DNA from 2 places in the Pseudomonas sp. Ors-4-3C genome. Region 1 is predicted to be linked to the other one. Evidence: predicted binding sites of a transcription regulator. Region 1 holds the regulator's gene; the other holds the start of a gene.

Evidence for each region. Region 1 encodes sigma-54, which starts transcription at its own class of promoters, with help from an activator protein. Its sites were predicted from a motif close to ANTGGCATNNANNTTGCTNT; they were not measured.
Region 2: a site for sigma-54 is predicted at 5,906-5,925, ahead of flgB (flagellar basal body rod protein FlgB). Genes of this name have one in related genera too.

Annotation. Positions count from the first base shown of each region.
Region 1 covers NZ_CM146900.1:202,079-210,061, reverse strand. Annotated here, with positions in the region: gene ACVHNU_RS00905 (KpsF/GutQ family sugar-phosphate isomerase) at 1-448, shown strand, start outside; gene ACVHNU_RS00900 (KdsC family phosphatase) at 448-972, shown strand; gene lptC (LPS export ABC transporter periplasmic protein LptC) at 981-1,553, shown strand; gene lptA (lipopolysaccharide transport periplasmic protein LptA) at 1,540-2,088, shown strand; gene lptB (LPS export ABC transporter ATP-binding protein) at 2,088-2,813, shown strand; gene ACVHNU_RS00880 (RNA polymerase factor sigma-54) at 3,000-4,493, shown strand; gene hpf (ribosome hibernation-promoting factor, HPF/YfiA family) at 4,567-4,875, shown strand; gene ptsN (PTS IIA-like nitrogen regulatory protein PtsN) at 4,888-5,352, shown strand; gene rapZ (RNase adapter RapZ) at 5,355-6,212, shown strand; gene ACVHNU_RS00860 (HPr family phosphocarrier protein) at 6,228-6,503, shown strand; gene ACVHNU_RS00855 (ZIP family metal transporter) at 6,541-7,434, opposite strand; gene ACVHNU_RS00850 (superoxide dismutase) at 7,465-7,983, opposite strand, start outside.
Region 2 covers NZ_CM146900.1:3,915,661-3,923,643, reverse strand. Annotated here, with positions in the region: gene ACVHNU_RS17660 (MFS transporter) at 1-874, shown strand, start outside; gene ACVHNU_RS17655 (flagellar brake protein) at 1,104-1,850, opposite strand; gene ACVHNU_RS17650 (flagella synthesis protein FlgN) at 1,943-2,410, opposite strand; gene flgM (flagellar biosynthesis anti-sigma factor FlgM) at 2,459-2,785, opposite strand; gene flgA (flagellar basal body P-ring formation chaperone FlgA) at 2,945-3,706, opposite strand; gene ACVHNU_RS17635 (chemotaxis protein CheV) at 3,789-4,721, shown strand; gene cheR (protein-glutamate O-methyltransferase CheR) at 4,768-5,595, shown strand; gene flgB (flagellar basal body rod protein FlgB) at 5,966-6,373, shown strand; gene flgC (flagellar basal body rod protein FlgC) at 6,377-6,820, shown strand; gene flgD (flagellar hook assembly protein FlgD) at 6,836-7,561, shown strand; gene flgE (flagellar hook protein FlgE) at 7,592-7,983, shown strand, end outside.

The DNA.
Region 1 (7,983 bases):
GCGTGGTTTCACCGCCGAAGATTTTGCTTTTTCCCACCCGGGCGGTGCCCTGGGTCGACGCCTGCTGCTGAAAGTGGAAAACGTCATGCACGCCGGGCAAGAGCTGCCGCAAGTGCAACGCGGCACCCTGCTCAAGGACGCGCTCATGGAAATGACCCGCAAGGGTCTGGGCATGACCGTCATCCTTGAAGCCGATGGCAAGCTGGCCGGGATCTTCACCGACGGCGACCTGCGCCGCACCCTGGATCGCAGCATCGACATCCGCAGCGCCACCATCGACCAGGTCATGACCGCACACGGCAAGACCGCACGGCCCGAGATGCTCGCCGCCGAAGCGCTGAAAATCATGGAAGACCACCGAATCAACGCACTGGTGGTCGTGGACGAAGAAGATCGCCCGATTGGCGCCTTCAACCTCTCCGATCTGCTGCGTGCAGGAGTGATGTAATGACAAGCGATCTGCTGCAACGCGGCAAAGCGATCAAACTGGCAGTGTTCGACGTCGACGGCGTCCTCACCGACGGGCGCCTGTACTTCCTTGAAGACGGCAGCGAATTCAAGACGTTCAACACCCTCGACGGCCAAGGCATCAAGATGCTGATGAATGCCGGTGTCGAGACGGCCATCATCAGTGGCCGCAAGACGCCGGTGGTTGAGCGCCGGGCGAAGAACCTCGGCATCCCGCATCTGTTTCAGGGCCGCGAAGACAAATTGGTGGTTCTGGACGGTCTTCTGCAGCAACTGGGCCTAAGCTATGAACAGGTCGCCTACCTCGGTGACGACTTGCCTGACCTGCCGGTGATCCGCCGCGTAGGCCTGGGCATGGCCGTCGCCAATGCTGCCGATTTCGTGCGCGAACACGCCCATGGCGTCACTCGGGCCCGTGGTGGCGAAGGTGCCGCCCGCGAATTCTGCGAATTGATCCTGCGCGCCCAGGGCCGCCTCGATGCGGCCAACGCCGCGTACCTGTGAGCCAAATCATGTTTAGCAAAAAATTTCGCAACTTCCTGCTGTTCGGCTGTATCGCTGCCATGTTTGCAGCGGTCGGCTACTGGAATATCAGTCCGGAACGCTTCCTCGACAAGCCTGCAGCCAAGGCCGAAGACACAGCCATCGACTGGTACGCCACCAATACACACACCTTTCAGTACCTCCCGGACGGCAAGCTGCAATACGAGATGACGTCGGACAAGGCCGAGCACCTGAAAGCGACGGATGTGACGCTTGTCACCAAACCCGACCTGAACATGTTCCGCGGCACCGAGTTTCCGTGGCACGTGACCAGCGAGCGCGGTGAAGTGAATTCAGGCGGCACCGAGGTCGAACTGATCGATTCCGTACGCGTCAAGCGTACTGACGAAAAGAACCGCGACACCTTGATCACCAGCACACGCATGACAGTGTTCCCGCAGCAGCAATATGCGCAGACCGCGCAACCCGTTAGAATCGACGGCGCTGGGGGTGTATCGACTGGCGTGGGAATGAAGGCGTATTTGAAGGAAAGCAGGATACACCTGCTATCTAACGTAAGAGGACAGTATGAGGCTCGTTAAAACCCTCCCTATTTTGCTCAGTCTGGGCGCAGCACTGGGAAGCGTGAGCGCCTGGGCTCTGCCGAACGATCAAGAGCAGCCCATTCGCATTCAGGCCGACGATGCCCAGATGGACGACAAGAATGGCGTTGCCACCTATAAAGGTGACGTGATCATTACCCAAGGCTCGATGAAGGTGACCGGTAATACCGTGACCCTGACTCGCACCCCGACCGGCGAAATCGACGTAGTGACCTCGGTGGGCAACCTCGCCTACTTCGAGCAACTGCAGACTGCCGGCGACAAAAAACCTGTGCAGGGCTGGGGCGTGACCATCCAGTATCACGCGCAGCAGAATCGCGTCGTGCTGATCGACAAGGCCAAGGTTGTCGACAAGGACAACAACACCACTCAGGGCGAAAAAATCGTCTATGACACGGTGAAAAAACTGGCCAGCGCCGGCCGCGCTACCGGCAGTAAAGTCACCGAGGCGCGTCCGCGCATCGACATGGTGATCCAGCCGAAGCCGAAAAACGACGAGAAAAAGGCCCAGTAATGGCAACTCTGAAAGCTCAACACCTGGCCAAGGCCTATAAAAGCCGCCAGGTTGTGCGCGACGTCAGCCTGTCGATCGACAGTGGCCAGATCGTTGGCCTGCTCGGCCCGAACGGCGCCGGCAAGACGACCTGCTTCTATATGATCGTCGGCCTGGTGCAGGCCGATCAGGGCCGCGTGTTGATCGATGATCTGGACGTCAGCCATCAGCCGATGCACGGCCGCGCCAAGGCCGGTATCGGCTATCTGCCGCAAGAAGCGTCGATCTTCCGCAAACTGTCGGTGGCCGATAACATCATGGCCATCCTCGAAACCCGCGCGGAACTCGACAAGGCCGGTCGTCGCAAGGAACTGGAAAGCCTGCTGCAGGAATTCCACATCAGCCACATCCGCGACAACCTCGGCATGAGCCTGTCCGGTGGTGAACGCCGCCGGGTGGAAATCGCTCGCGCACTGGCGACCGCACCGAAATTCATCCTGCTCGACGAACCGTTCGCCGGTGTCGACCCGATCTCGGTTGGCGACATCAAGCAGATCATCCACCACCTCAAGGCCAAGGGCATCGGTGTTCTGATCACCGACCACAACGTGCGTGAGACCCTGGATATCTGCGAAACCGCCTACATCGTCAACGACGGTCAACTGATCGCCGAAGGCGATGCTGCGACCATCCTTGCCAACGATCTGGTGAAGGAAGTGTATCTGGGCCACGAGTTCCGCCTGTAAGCACCAAGGCACTTGGCCAGCCTCCGGGTGCTGTATCGATGAAGCAGGCTTTTATACGCTTTTATTGTTACAGCGCTCTAGGCAAACACGACAGTTTCAGGCATATAATTTGCTTAAGTTTGGCGCTTCGGCGCCCTGTAGTGGATGGCGCATGCGCGCCGGCGAATAAGGTGTTAAGCCCCTGCCATGAAACCATCGCTAGTCTTGAGAATGGGCCAGCAGCTGACGATGACACCGCAGCTGCAACAGGCCATCCGCCTGCTCCAATTGTCGACCCTGGACCTGCAACAAGAAATCCAGGAGGCCCTGGAATCCAATCCGATGCTCGAACGCCAGGAAGAAGGCGACGACTTCGACAACTCCGATCCTTTGGCCGACAACGCCGAACAAAAGCCCAACACCGACATTCAGGAACCGTCATACCAGGAAACCGCCCCGACGGTGGACAACCTGGAGGAAGGTGAATGGAACGAGCGCATTCCCAACGAGCTGCCGGTCGACACTGCCTGGGAAGATGTCTACCAGACCAGCGCCAGCAGCCTGCCCAGCGGCGATGACGACGAGTGGGACTTCACCACCCGCACCTCTGCCGGGGAAAGCCTGCAGAGCCATTTGCTCTGGCAATTGAACCTGGCGCCGATGTCCGACACCGACCGCCTGATCGCCGTGACCCTGATCGATTGCATCAACAATCAGGGCTACCTCGATGAAACCCTCGAAGAAATTCTCGACGCCTTTGATCCGGAACTCGACATCGAGCTGGACGAGATCGAAGCCGTCCTGCACCGCATCCAGCAGTTCGAACCCGCCGGCATCGGCGCCCGCAACCTCGGCGAATGCCTGTTGCTGCAACTGCGCCAGCTCCCGGCCAAGACTCCGTGGCTGAACGAAGCCAAGCGTCTGGTCAGCGATTACATCGATCTGCTCGGCAGTCGCGACTACAGCCAGCTGATGCGGCGTATGAAGCTCAAGGAAGATGAGCTGCGTCAGGTCATCGAACTGGTGCAGAGCCTGAATCCGCGCCCGGGCTCGCAGATCGAATCGACTGAAGCCGAGTACGTGGTGCCGGACGTCATTGTGCGCAAGGACAACGAACGCTGGCTGGTCGAGCTGAATCAGGAGTCGGTGCCCCGTCTGCGGGTCAACGCACAGTACGCCGGTTTTGTCCGTCGCGCCGACACCAGCGCCGACAACACTTTCATGCGCAATCAGTTGCAGGAAGCGCGCTGGTTCATCAAGAGCCTGCAAAGCCGCAACGAAACCCTGATGAAAGTGGCGACCCAGATCGTCGAGCATCAGCGCGGTTTCCTGGAGTACGGCGACGAAGCCATGAAACCGTTGGTCCTGCACGACATCGCCGAGGCGGTCGGCATGCACGAATCGACGATTTCCCGCGTCACTACCCAGAAATTCATGCATACCCCACGGGGCATTTATGAACTGAAATACTTTTTCTCCAGCCACGTCAGCACCTCCGAAGGCGGCGAATGCTCGTCCACGGCGATTCGCGCGATCATCAAGAAACTGGTTGCGGCGGAAAATCAGAAAAAGCCGTTGAGTGACAGCAAGATCGCTGGTTTACTGGAGGCACAAGGCATTCAGGTGGCTCGCCGCACCGTCGCCAAGTACCGCGAATCCCTCGGGATCGCGCCTTCGAGCGAACGCAAGCGGTTGATGTAAGCCACGTTACAGCGTTCCAGTGGCAGGCTCTTCGGCCTGCCGCTTTATGCACTGGCAACGAAGGAGAAGCTGTATGCAAGTCAACATCAGTGGACACCAACTGGAAGTGACCCAACCTCTGCGTTCCTATATCGAGGAAAAACTCCAACGACTGGAGCGCCATTTCGACAAGATCACCAACGTGCAGGTCACGATGTGCGTCGAAAAGCTGAAGCAGAAAATCGAAGCCACCTTGCATATTCCCGGCAGCGAAGTGGTCGCCAACGCAGAAGATACCGACATGTACGCTGCGATCGACGCACTGACCGACAAGCTGGATCGCCAACTCAAAAAGCATAAGGAAAAGACCCAGAGCCTCCTCCAGGGCGCGACAGGTCGTTAACACCCCCAACCCATGATCCGACTTGAAAGTATCCTGACCCCCGGCCGTTCCCTGGTGAACGTGCCGGGCGGCAGTAAAAAGAAAGCCCTCGAACAGATTGCCAACCTGATCGCCCGCGAAGTGCCGGGTCTGGAGATGCAAGATGTCTTCGAGGCGCTGATCGCCCGTGAGAAACTCGGCTCCACCGGTTTCGGCAACGGCATCGCCATTCCCCACTGTCGCCTCAAAGGCTGTGAAGCGCCTGTCAGCGCTTTGATGCACCTTGATGCGCCTATCGATTTCGATGCCATCGACGGTGCGCCGGTTGACCTGCTGTTTGTCCTGCTGGTCCCGGAAGCTGCCACCGATGCCCACCTGGAATTACTGCGCCAGATCGCCAGCATGCTCGATCGCAAGGAAGTGCGCGAAAAACTGCGCAGCGCACCGAGTAACGAAGCCTTGTATCAGGTCGTCCTGAGCGAGCAAAACGGGCATTAATCATGCGCTTGATCATCGTCAGCGGCCGCTCCGGCTCGGGTAAAAGCACTGCCCTGGATGTCCTTGAGGACAACGGCTACTACTGCATCGACAACCTGCCGGCCGGTCTGCTGCCGGAACTGGCCGAACGCGCGCTGATCCACACCGAACTGGCCCAGCCGCTGGTGGCTGTGTCGATTGATGCGCGCAACCTACCGAGCCACCTGTCGCGTTTCCCCGAGTTGCTGGAAGAAGTCCGCTCCCGGCACATCCAGTGTGATGTGCTGTATCTGGATGCCGACGAAGAAACCCTGCTCAAGCGCTTTTCGGAAACCCGCCGTCGTCACCCGCTGAGCACGGCCAACCGTTCGCTGGCCGAAGCGATCAACGACGAGACCGCCCTGCTCGGGCCGATTGCCGACCTGGCCGACCTCAAGGTCAACACCACCAATCTGAACCTGTACCAGTTGCGCGACACCATCAAGCTACGCCTGCTGAACCAGCCGGAGCCGGGTACGGCCTTCCTGGTCGAGTCGTTCGGTTTCAAGCGCGGCATGCCGGTGGATGCGGATCTGGTGTTCGACGTGCGCTGCCTGCCCAATCCGTACTGGAAGCCTGAATTGCGCGCACAATCCGGTCTCGATGCACCGGTCGCCGAATATCTGGCCGCGCAGCCGGAGGTTGAGGAGATGTTTCAAGACATCTACGGCTACCTGAATAAATGGCTGCCGCGCTTTGCCGCGAGCAATCGCGCCTATGTCACCATTGCCATTGGCTGCACCGGCGGGCATCACCGCTCCGTTTACCTGACCGAACGTCTGGGTCAGGCCCTGCAGAAAACCCTGAAGAACGTCCAGGTTCGCCACCGCGACCTCACTTAAAGGATTCACACCGCGATGCCTGCTCTGGAAATCGAAATCATCAATAAGCTGGGCCTGCATGCCCGAGCGTCGGCCAAATTCGTCGGGGTAGCGGGCCAGTTCCCGGATTGCACGATCAGAGTGGGGCGTACACCCGAAACCACGGTCGATGGCAAAAGCATCATGGCGATGATGATGCTGGCCGCCGGCAAAGGCACCAAGATCTATCTGAGTACCGAAGGCCATCAGGAGCAGGAAGCGCTGGATGCGCTGGTGGCGTTGATCAACAACTACTTCGATGAAGGTGGTTGATCCTGCATGGAGGGGGAGCTTGCTCCCTCTCTGCCAATCAGCCCAGCGCCGTATCCATCACCATCATCAGACAGAACCCGATCAGCAAGCCAAGACTGGCAAGCTTGTCATGACCATTGCGTCGCGACTCGGGGATCACTTCATGCGTCACCACCAGCAACATCGCCCCTGCCGCCAGCGCCAGCCCCAACGGCAACAACAGCTCCGCCAGACTGACCAGCCACGCACAGAGCAGCGCAAACACTGGCTCGACCAGCCCTGAAGCCGCCCCGATCAAGAACGCCCTGGCCCGCGACATCCCCGCCCCGGCCAGCACCAGCGCAATCACCAATCCCTCTGGCACATCCTGCAAGGCAATGCCCATCGCCAGACTGTCGGCATCCGGCATGCCACCACCTGCAGAGACCCCCACCGCCATGCCTTCCGGGATGTTGTGGGCAATGATGGCGAAGACGAACAGCCAGATCCGCGGCGCAATCACCGGGCGCTCAGGGGTACCGACGAGCATTTCCGGTGAGGCGCCGGACAGTTTCAGGTCCACCAGATACAAGCCGAATGCACCGAGCATGATGCCGAAGCAGATCAGCCCGCTGGCTGCCCACGGTGTCAGGCCCAGAGTTTCGGCGGCACCAATGCCCGGCACGATCAGCGAAAACGCAGTCGCTGCCAGCATCACGCCGGCGCCGAAACCCAGCAGCGTATCGCTGAGCATCTGCGGCATGCGCCGGATCACCAACACCGGCACCGCGCCGAGCGCCGTGCCGAGGGCGCAGATCGCCCCACCCTGCAAGGCCCGCGACAGCTTCGGCTGCAGATCCAGCCATTCCAGGCCGTGCGCCGCAAGCAGTGTCATGCCCGCCAGCAGCAACAGCGACCCGACCGCGTAACGAAACATGCGCCCACCGCCAATCGACAGTGTTTCAGTGCCCATAGTCAGCCCTGGATTGTTTTTATAGATGGCTTAAACCAGTGCGGCCTGATAACGCGCGGCGACTTCAGGCCAATTGATCACGTTGTAGAACGCGTTGATGTATTCCGGACGGCGGTTCTGATAACGCAGGTAGTAAGCGTGTTCCCAGACGTCCAGACCGAGAATCGGTGTATTGCCATTCATCAGCGGGCTGTCCTGATTGCCGCTGCTTTCCACGATCAGTTTCTTGTCGGAAGTGACGCTGAGCCAGGCCCAGCCGCTGCCGAAACGGGTCAGTGCTGCTTTGGTGAAGGCGTCCTTGAAACTGTCGAGGCCGCCCAGTTGCTCATCGATCGCCTTGGCCAACGCGCCATCCGGCTTGCCACCGCCATTGGGCACCATGACTTCCCAGAACAGCGAATGGTTGGCGTGGCCGCCGCCCTGGTTGATCACCGCTGCGCGGAGTTTTTCCGGCAACTGCCGGACGCTGGCGACCAGTTTTTCCACCGGCCATTCGGCGTACTCAGTGCCTTCGACGGCGGCATTGAGGTTGTTGATGTAGGTCTGGTG
Region 2 (7,983 bases), 2.6 Mb from region 1:
TGCCTTGTGTCTGGTGCCGGTGGCGCTGACTCGACGGATCCACCCGGCGCCACTGCATCCGGCACCGATGGAGCCGCGCTTCTTTATCAAGCGGGTGCCGCAGTCGTTGAGCACGGTGCTGGGGGCCGGTCTGATCATCGGCTCGTTCTACGGTCTGGCGCCGCTGTATGCGTCGCAGCAGGGGCTGTCGACCGAGCAGGTTGGTCTGTTCATGGGTAGCTGCATTTTTGCCGGGCTGCTGGTGCAGTGGCCGTTGGGCTGGTTGTCCGACCGTTATGACCGGGCGCTGCTGATCCGTTGCTTCGCCGGTTTTCTCGCGGTGGCGGCGTTGCCGTTGGCGATCCTGCCGCAGGTGCCGCTGGAGGTGCTGTTTGTGGTTGGCTTCCTCTGCTCGCTGGTGCAGTTCTGCCTGTATCCGCTGGCGGTGGCGTTCTCCAACGACCACGTCGAGGGCGATCGCCGGGTGTCGCTGACGGCGATGTTGCTGGTGACCTACGGTGTCGGCGCGAGTATCGGCCCGCTGCTGGCGGGTGTGCTGATGAAGCTGTTCGGCAGTCAGAGTCTGTACGCGTTCTTCAGTTTCTTTGCGCTGGTGCTGGTGTGGCGCATTCGCCCGAAAGCCGTGACCAATCTGCATCAGGTCGACGACGCACCGCTGCATCACGTGGCGATGCCGGACAGCATGTCGAGTTCGCCGCTGGTGGCAGCACTCGACCCGCGAGTGGATGAGCAGGTGGTGCAGGAGCAGATGCAGACCACGGTTACGCCGGAGCCGGAGCCGGAGCCCGAGGTTCAGCCTGAAGCTGTGGCAGAAACTGATTCGGCTGATGAGGGTGATAAACCGACACCGGACATCAGTGGGGCCAGACCCTGAGTCGGGTGAGAGTAAGGCTGTTCAGAGACAGACACTGTAACTGTGGCGAGGGAGCTTGCTCCCGCTGGACTGCGCAGCAGGCACCGCTTGCCAGATAAAGGGTGGGGGTGCTTCGCGCCCCAGCGGGAGCAAGCTCCCTCGCCACAGGTGTCCGTTGCTGGCAGAAAGATTTTTGGCATAAAAAAGGGCAGTCCCGCGAGGGGCTGCCCTTTCTATTTGCCTGTACGAATCACAGATCGTCTTTATCGAACCGGCGTGCTTCACGCTGCAGTTGATAAACGAAGCGCTCGACGTTGCGCGCCGCCTGACCACTGATGTTGTGGAAACGCAGGCCGGCGAAGGTGATGTTGAGCTTTTCTTCGAAGTGCAGATAACGCAATTCGACCGAAGTCGGCTGATTGCCGAACAGCGGGGTGGCGATCATGCGGTCATAAACCTGGCCCAGTTGCAGGCGGTCGGTGATGTCGCCTTCAAAGCGCAGCTTGCAACCGGTGGCGGAAATATCCAGCAGTTTACCGTTGATCGGTGCCTTGAGCTTTTCGCCGCCGAGTTCAACGCTGACCAGATCGGTCAGCTTCAGGGCCGCGCGAAAAGCGTTGCGGCGCTGGTGGTAAACCACTTCGGTCGGCAGTTCGCCGGTGTAGAAACGGTCACCTTCGGATTCTTCAATGTTCAGCGTGCCGTTGCATTCCCAGGCGATGCGCACGCCTTCGTGGAAGCCTTCGACCTTGAACGGTTCGCCGGCCAGCAGAAAACGCTCGCCATCGCGCGGGATCATCTCGTCCAGGGCAATCGTCGCGGTTTCCCGGTCAACCTTGATCAGGTAGCTCTGGAAGCGCTGACTGCGCTCGTGAAAGGTGATGATCAGCGGATCGTGGCTTTCTTGCAGCTGGCGCAGGTTGCTGGAGATTTCCAGGGGCGTGGTCAGCACCTTTGGTGGCTGCGGAGTATCATCCGCGCTTAGGGCGTTTGGCACGTTTTCTCAATCTCCAGACAAAATTTGACTACGACTAGCCAGCATTTTGCCAGCATGTTTCGCGGGTTGATAGTGCAGGCACATCGAATGGCTCACGCCTGGCTGAGCGTACGCGGCTTGGTGGGCTTGGCGAAAGTGCCTGTGGCGTCATACAACGCTGGTGGCTCGCCCCCGGTGAGGATTTTCAGCTGATTGGCCGTGGTGGCCTGCTGAATCTGGATCGACTGACCGTTTTTGACATTGGCCGCCTGGCACTGGGCAATCAGGTCTGTCAGTACGTCGCTCTGGGACAGCAACTGATCGCCAATGCTCGACTGGCTGGCCAGGTGCTCCAGGCCCTGACGATCGAGCGGCAAATTGAGGCTGGCGAGGATTTCGCTGCGCTTGCGGCCATGCTGTTCAAGCAGAATGATCAATGCCTGTTTGCGCGCCAGAATATCTTCGAGCAAGGGCATGTCGCGACCGTGCAAGGCGAGGGACTCGGTTTGCAATAACTCCAGCAATTGTTGAGCTGGAGCAAAGTCGTCGGTGATCAGTTGCAATAAATTAGTGTCGTGCATGGCTGGCCTTGGGTTCTAAGCGTCCAAAAGCCTGGCGCCGGCAAAAGCCTAGCGCTGGGCTTCGAAGTTGAGCAGTTTGCTGGCTACACGGTTGCTGTCGACTTTATAGCTGCCATCGGCAATCGCTGCTTTCAACTCGGCCACTCGGGCTTTGTCGACGGCAGGCTGATCGCGCAGCTTGTCAGTGACCTTCTGCAACTGTTGAGCCTCATTGCTGAGGTGTACCGATTCCCCGCTTTTTACGGTACTGGCCGTTTCGGCCGGGGTATTCAGCGGCGCGGAGGTGCCGGTATCGGCGGTTTCCTTGGCGTTGCTGGTACGTGTACTGCCCGTAAGTGACGAGGAGCTGTTCAAACGGCTGAAATCGATGACCATGTTAAAAACCTCTGGGAATTTGGACGCTTGCCATGTTCTCGGCCATCCCCTGGAAAACTTTAGGCTCATTTGCAATGAGCTGCATGCGTCGAAGCGTGTCCTGCTTCGGCACAGTTTAGGGAAGCGTCGAGGCCGGCGCCAGTTTTCTGCGTGAGCGTTTTACATGGCCACTTCCACTTGGCCCGGCGCGATGACCTGCGCCTTGATCACCCGGTTGGAGTTCAGGTTTTTCACCCGGATCTGTTCCTTCAGACCGCCATTGGCCAAGGCTTCGCCGGGCATGCGTACGGCGAGCGTACCGCTGCGGGCGATGATGACCACCTGATCGCCCTTGCGCACCACTTCAGCCTGTTCCAGATGCACCAGAGTAATGACCTGATCGGCGACCGTTGGTCGGGTTAATTTTTGCCCGATGGCTTCATCCACCGACGTCAGGAAACCCTGATTGATCTGGCTGACGTCGCGTTCACGCAAGGTCACGTCCTGCGGCTCGATAATCCCGGCGCGTTTGAGCGGTCGGGTGGTGGTGACAATCTCGCGAAACAGGCGGACTTGAGCGGGCACGAACACCGTCCAGGGCGAGCTTCCCTCGCAACGGACCTTGACCGTGACCCGGCCCAGCGGACGTGCCGGACTCTCCAGCGACGCTGTCAATTCCTTGTCGCACATAGGCATGCGCATACGTGGATCGAGCTGGTTGACCTCGATTTCGTAGCGGCCTTCGGTTTGACTGGTAGCCAGATAGTCTTCTACGGTGAACTCAAGAAAGCCCTGAGTGACGCCGATAAGCATGTCAGGCAAGGTAACCGTATCAGCACCGGCAGGGCTGCCAGCGAAAAACAAGCAGACGGCAGACGTCGCGCACAACGCTTTGCGGGTGCGGGAGGTCAGGCGTCGGAAAAATGTCGTTTGAGCGTTCATACGAGTTAAAAAGCAAGCGCCGTGCCGTTTAGCAATGAATGTGCGTCGCAACAACACTTGGCGTTGGTGTAGGAGTCTGGGCATGGCTGGTGTAATGGATTCGGTGAACCAGCGCACGCAACTGGTAGGGCAGAATCGCCTGGAGCTGTTGTTGTTCCGTCTCGACGGTCAACAGCTCTACGGAATCAACGTGTTCAAGGTGCGGGAAGTGCTGCAATGCCCGTCGCTGACGTTGATGCCCAAGTCCAGTCCTGTCGTGTGCGGGGTGGCGAATATCCGGGGGGCGACCATTCCGATCCTTGATCTGGCAATGGCGACCGGTTCCGGGGCGTTGAAAGACAAGAAAAATCCGTTCGTGATCATCACGGAGTACAACACCAAGACCCAGGGTTTCCTGGTCCGCTCGGTGGAGCGCATCGTCAACATGAACTGGGAAGAGATCCATCCGCCGCCCAAGGGCACGGGGCGCGATCATTACCTGACCGCTGTGACTCGAGTCGACAACCAGTTAGTCGAAATCATCGACGTCGAGAAGGTGCTGGCGGAAGTCGCGCCGACGCCGGAAGCGATTTCGGTCGGTGTGGTCGATGTCGAGACCCAGAGCAAGGCGTTGTCGCTGCGGGTGTTGACGGTCGACGACTCGTCGGTGGCGCGCAAGCAGGTCACGCGTTGCCTGCAGACGGTCGGTGTCGAAGTGGTGGCGCTGAACGACGGCAAGCAGGCGCTGGATTACCTGCGCAAGCTGGTCGATGAGGGCAAGAAGCCGGAAGAAGAGTTCCTGATGATGATTTCCGACATCGAGATGCCGGAGATGGACGGGTACACCCTGACGGCGGAGATCCGCAGCGACCCGCGCATGCAAAAGCTTCATATCATCCTGCATACTTCGTTGTCGGGGGTTTTCAATCAGGCGATGGTCAAGAAAGTCGGTGCCGATGACTTCCTGGCCAAATTCCGTCCTGATGACCTGGCATCCCGGGTAGTCGACCGGATCAAAGCAGCAGATATCAGCTAGGGGCCTTCTGCCCCTGGCGGTCAACACGATTTAAGAGGCGGCATCATTGTCTACGGGTAATTTGGATTTCGAACAGTTCCGGGTCTTCCTGGAAAAAGCCTGTGGCATTTTGCTCGGTGAAAACAAGCAGTACCTGGTCTCGAGCCGTCTCAACAAACTGATGGAGCAGCAAGGCATCAAGTCCCTGGGTGAGCTGGTACAGCGCATCCAGACCCAGCCGCGCAGCGGTTTGCGCGAGCAGGTGGTCGATGCCATGACGACCAACGAAACCCTGTGGTTTCGTGACACCTATCCGTTTGAAGTCTTGAAGAACAAGGTGCTGCCCGAGGCGATCAAGGCCAGTCCCAACCAGCGTCTGCGGATCTGGTCGGCGGCGTGCTCGTCCGGTCAGGAGCCGTATTCGCTGTCGATGTCGATCGATGAGTTCGAGCGCAGCAACCTCGGTCAGTTGAAGATGGGTGTGCAGATCGTTGCCACCGACCTGTCCGGCAGCATGCTGAACAACTGCAAGACCGGCGAGTACGACAGTCTGGCGATCGGTCGCGGTTTGTCCGCCGATCGTCTGCAGCGCTACTTCGACCCGAAAGGGCCGGGACGCTGGGCAGTCAAGGCGCCGATCAAGAATCGCGTGGAGTTCCGCTCGTTCAACCTGCTCGACAGCTATGCGAGTCTGGGCAAGTTCGACATCGTGTTTTGCCGCAACGTGCTGATCTACTTCTCCGCCGAGGTGAAGAAAGACATCCTGTTGCGCATTCACAGCACGCTGAAGCCGGGCGGGTATCTGTTCCTCGGTGCTTCCGAAGCGCTGAACGGTTTGCCGGATCATTACCAGATGGTCCAGTGCAGCCCAGGGATCATTTACCAGGCGAAGTGATTGCATCGGCAATACAAAAAACGGGAGGCCTCAGGGACTCCCGTTTTTTTGTGCCTGAATTATCTCCCTCACACACCACAAATCCCCTGTGGGAGCGGGCTTGCTCGCGAATGCGGGGTGTCAGAAAAACAGATATCGACTGACTCGACGCTTTCGCGAGCAAGCCCGCTCCCACAGTGGGTCTGTGGTGTAGGTGCGAGGGGAGGGCAAGCGGCAGAAAAGCGGCAGCCAGCGGAAGCCGTTTGCCGCTTTTCTGGCATTGCCGCTTTGCCAACGCCCCGCAAAGCCCCGGTTTTCGGGGGGTTCTCGCATTGGCACGCGGCTTGCTAAAGCTCAGGTACGAAAAACCGGTCACCCGAAGGTTCCCGACATGAGCATCAGCTTCGATAAAGCGCTCGGCATTCACGAAAAGGCATTGGGCTTCCGCGCCCAGCGCGCCGAAGTGTTGGCCAACAACATCGCCAACGCCGATACCCCGAACTACAAGGCTCGGGATCTGGACTTCTCCAAAGTGCTCGAAGCACAGAGCCAGAAGAACGCCAACGGCACCATCGCCCTGAACATGACCAACAGCCGTCACATCGAAGCTGAAGGCGTGGGCAATGGCGACGAGTCGCTGATGTATCGCACGCCGATGCAGCCTTCGATCGACCAGAACACCGTGGACGCTCAACTCGAGCAGTCGAATTACGCGGAAAACGCGGTCGGCTTCCAGGCCAGCTTCACTCTGCTCAACAGCAAATTCAAAGGGCTGGTGTCAGCCCTGCGCGGAGAGTAATCCATGTCCCTGTCCAGCGTTTTCAACATTGCCGGCAGCGGCATGAGCGCACAAACCACGCGTCTGAACACCGTGGCTTCGAACATCGCCAACGCCGAAACCGTCTCGTCGAGCATCGACCAGACCTACCGCGCCCGTCACCCGGTGTTCGCCACCATGTTCCAGGGCGGCCAGAACAGCGGCAGCAACTCGCTGTTCCAGAGCCAGGACGCCGCAGGGCAGGGCGTACAGGTGCTTGGCGTGGTCGAAGACCAGAGCAACCTCGAAGCGCGCTACGAGCCGAACCATCCGGCCGCTGACGCCAAGGGCTACGTCTACTACCCGAACGTCAACGTGGTGGAAGAAATGGCTGACATGATTTCCGCGAGCCGGTCGTTCCAGACCAACGCCGAAATGATGAACACCGCCAAAACCATGATGCAGAAGGTGCTGACCCTCGGTCAGTAATAAGGGGCGACTGCCATGAGTGTTTCCGATACCACCAGCAGCTTGAGCATGAATGACATCCTGGCGAACTCGTCGAAGAAGACCAGTTCGACCGCCGATGGCATTGCTTCTGCGACTAACAGTTCCACCGGCGGCCAGGCGCTGGGCAAGGATGCGTTCCTGCAATTGCTGGTCACCCAGCTGAAAAACCAGAACCCGCTCGACCCGCAGGACAACAGCGCGTTCGTTGCGCAGTTGGCGCAGTTCAGCAGTCTGGAAGGCATCACCACGCTTAACAGCACCGTCAGCTCGCTGGCCGGCAACTACAACTCCTCGCAGGCCCTTCAGGCGTCGTCGCTGGTGGGCCGCAACGTGATCGTGCAGACCAACACCGTTCAATTGGACGACCCGAGCAAAGGCATGACCGGTTCGGTCACCGTTCCGTCGTCGATTGCCGGCGGCACCGTCAGCATTACCGACAGCAGCGGCACGGTCGTTCGCACCATCGATCTGGGCAGTCGCGCCGCAGGCAGCGCGAGCTTCACCTGGGACGGCAAGGACAAGGACGGCAATCTGGTCAAGACCGGTACCTACACCGTCAAGGCCAACGCATCGATCAATGGCACCTCGACCGATATGGCGACCTATCTGCCAGCCACGGTCAACAGTGTGACCATCAGCCAGACCGGTGGCGAGCTGATGCTCAACCTGTCCGGCAAGGGCACCGTCGCCCTGTCCAAAGTACAAACCATTGGTATATAGAGCCGACTAACCGGCACAAAGGAGTGGAATATGTCTTTCAATATCGGCCTTAGCGGTCTCTATGCAGCCAACAAACAACTGGACGTGACCGGCAACAACATCGCCAACGTCGCGACCGCCGGTTTCAAATCGTCCCGTGCAGAATTCGAAGACGTCTACTCGGCCACTCGTCTGGGTAGCGGCAGCAAGGTCATCGGCAACGGTGTGCGCCTGGCCAACGTGTCCCAGCAGTTCACCCAGGGTGACATCAACAACACCGGTAACGTGCTGGACATGGGTATCAACGGTTCCGGTTTCTTCACCATGAGCAACAACGGCGCGATCACCTACACCCGTGCCGGTACGTTCAAGGTCGATAATAACGGCTTCATCACCAACACCGACTACACCTCGCGCCTGCAAGGTTATGGTGTGGATGCCAA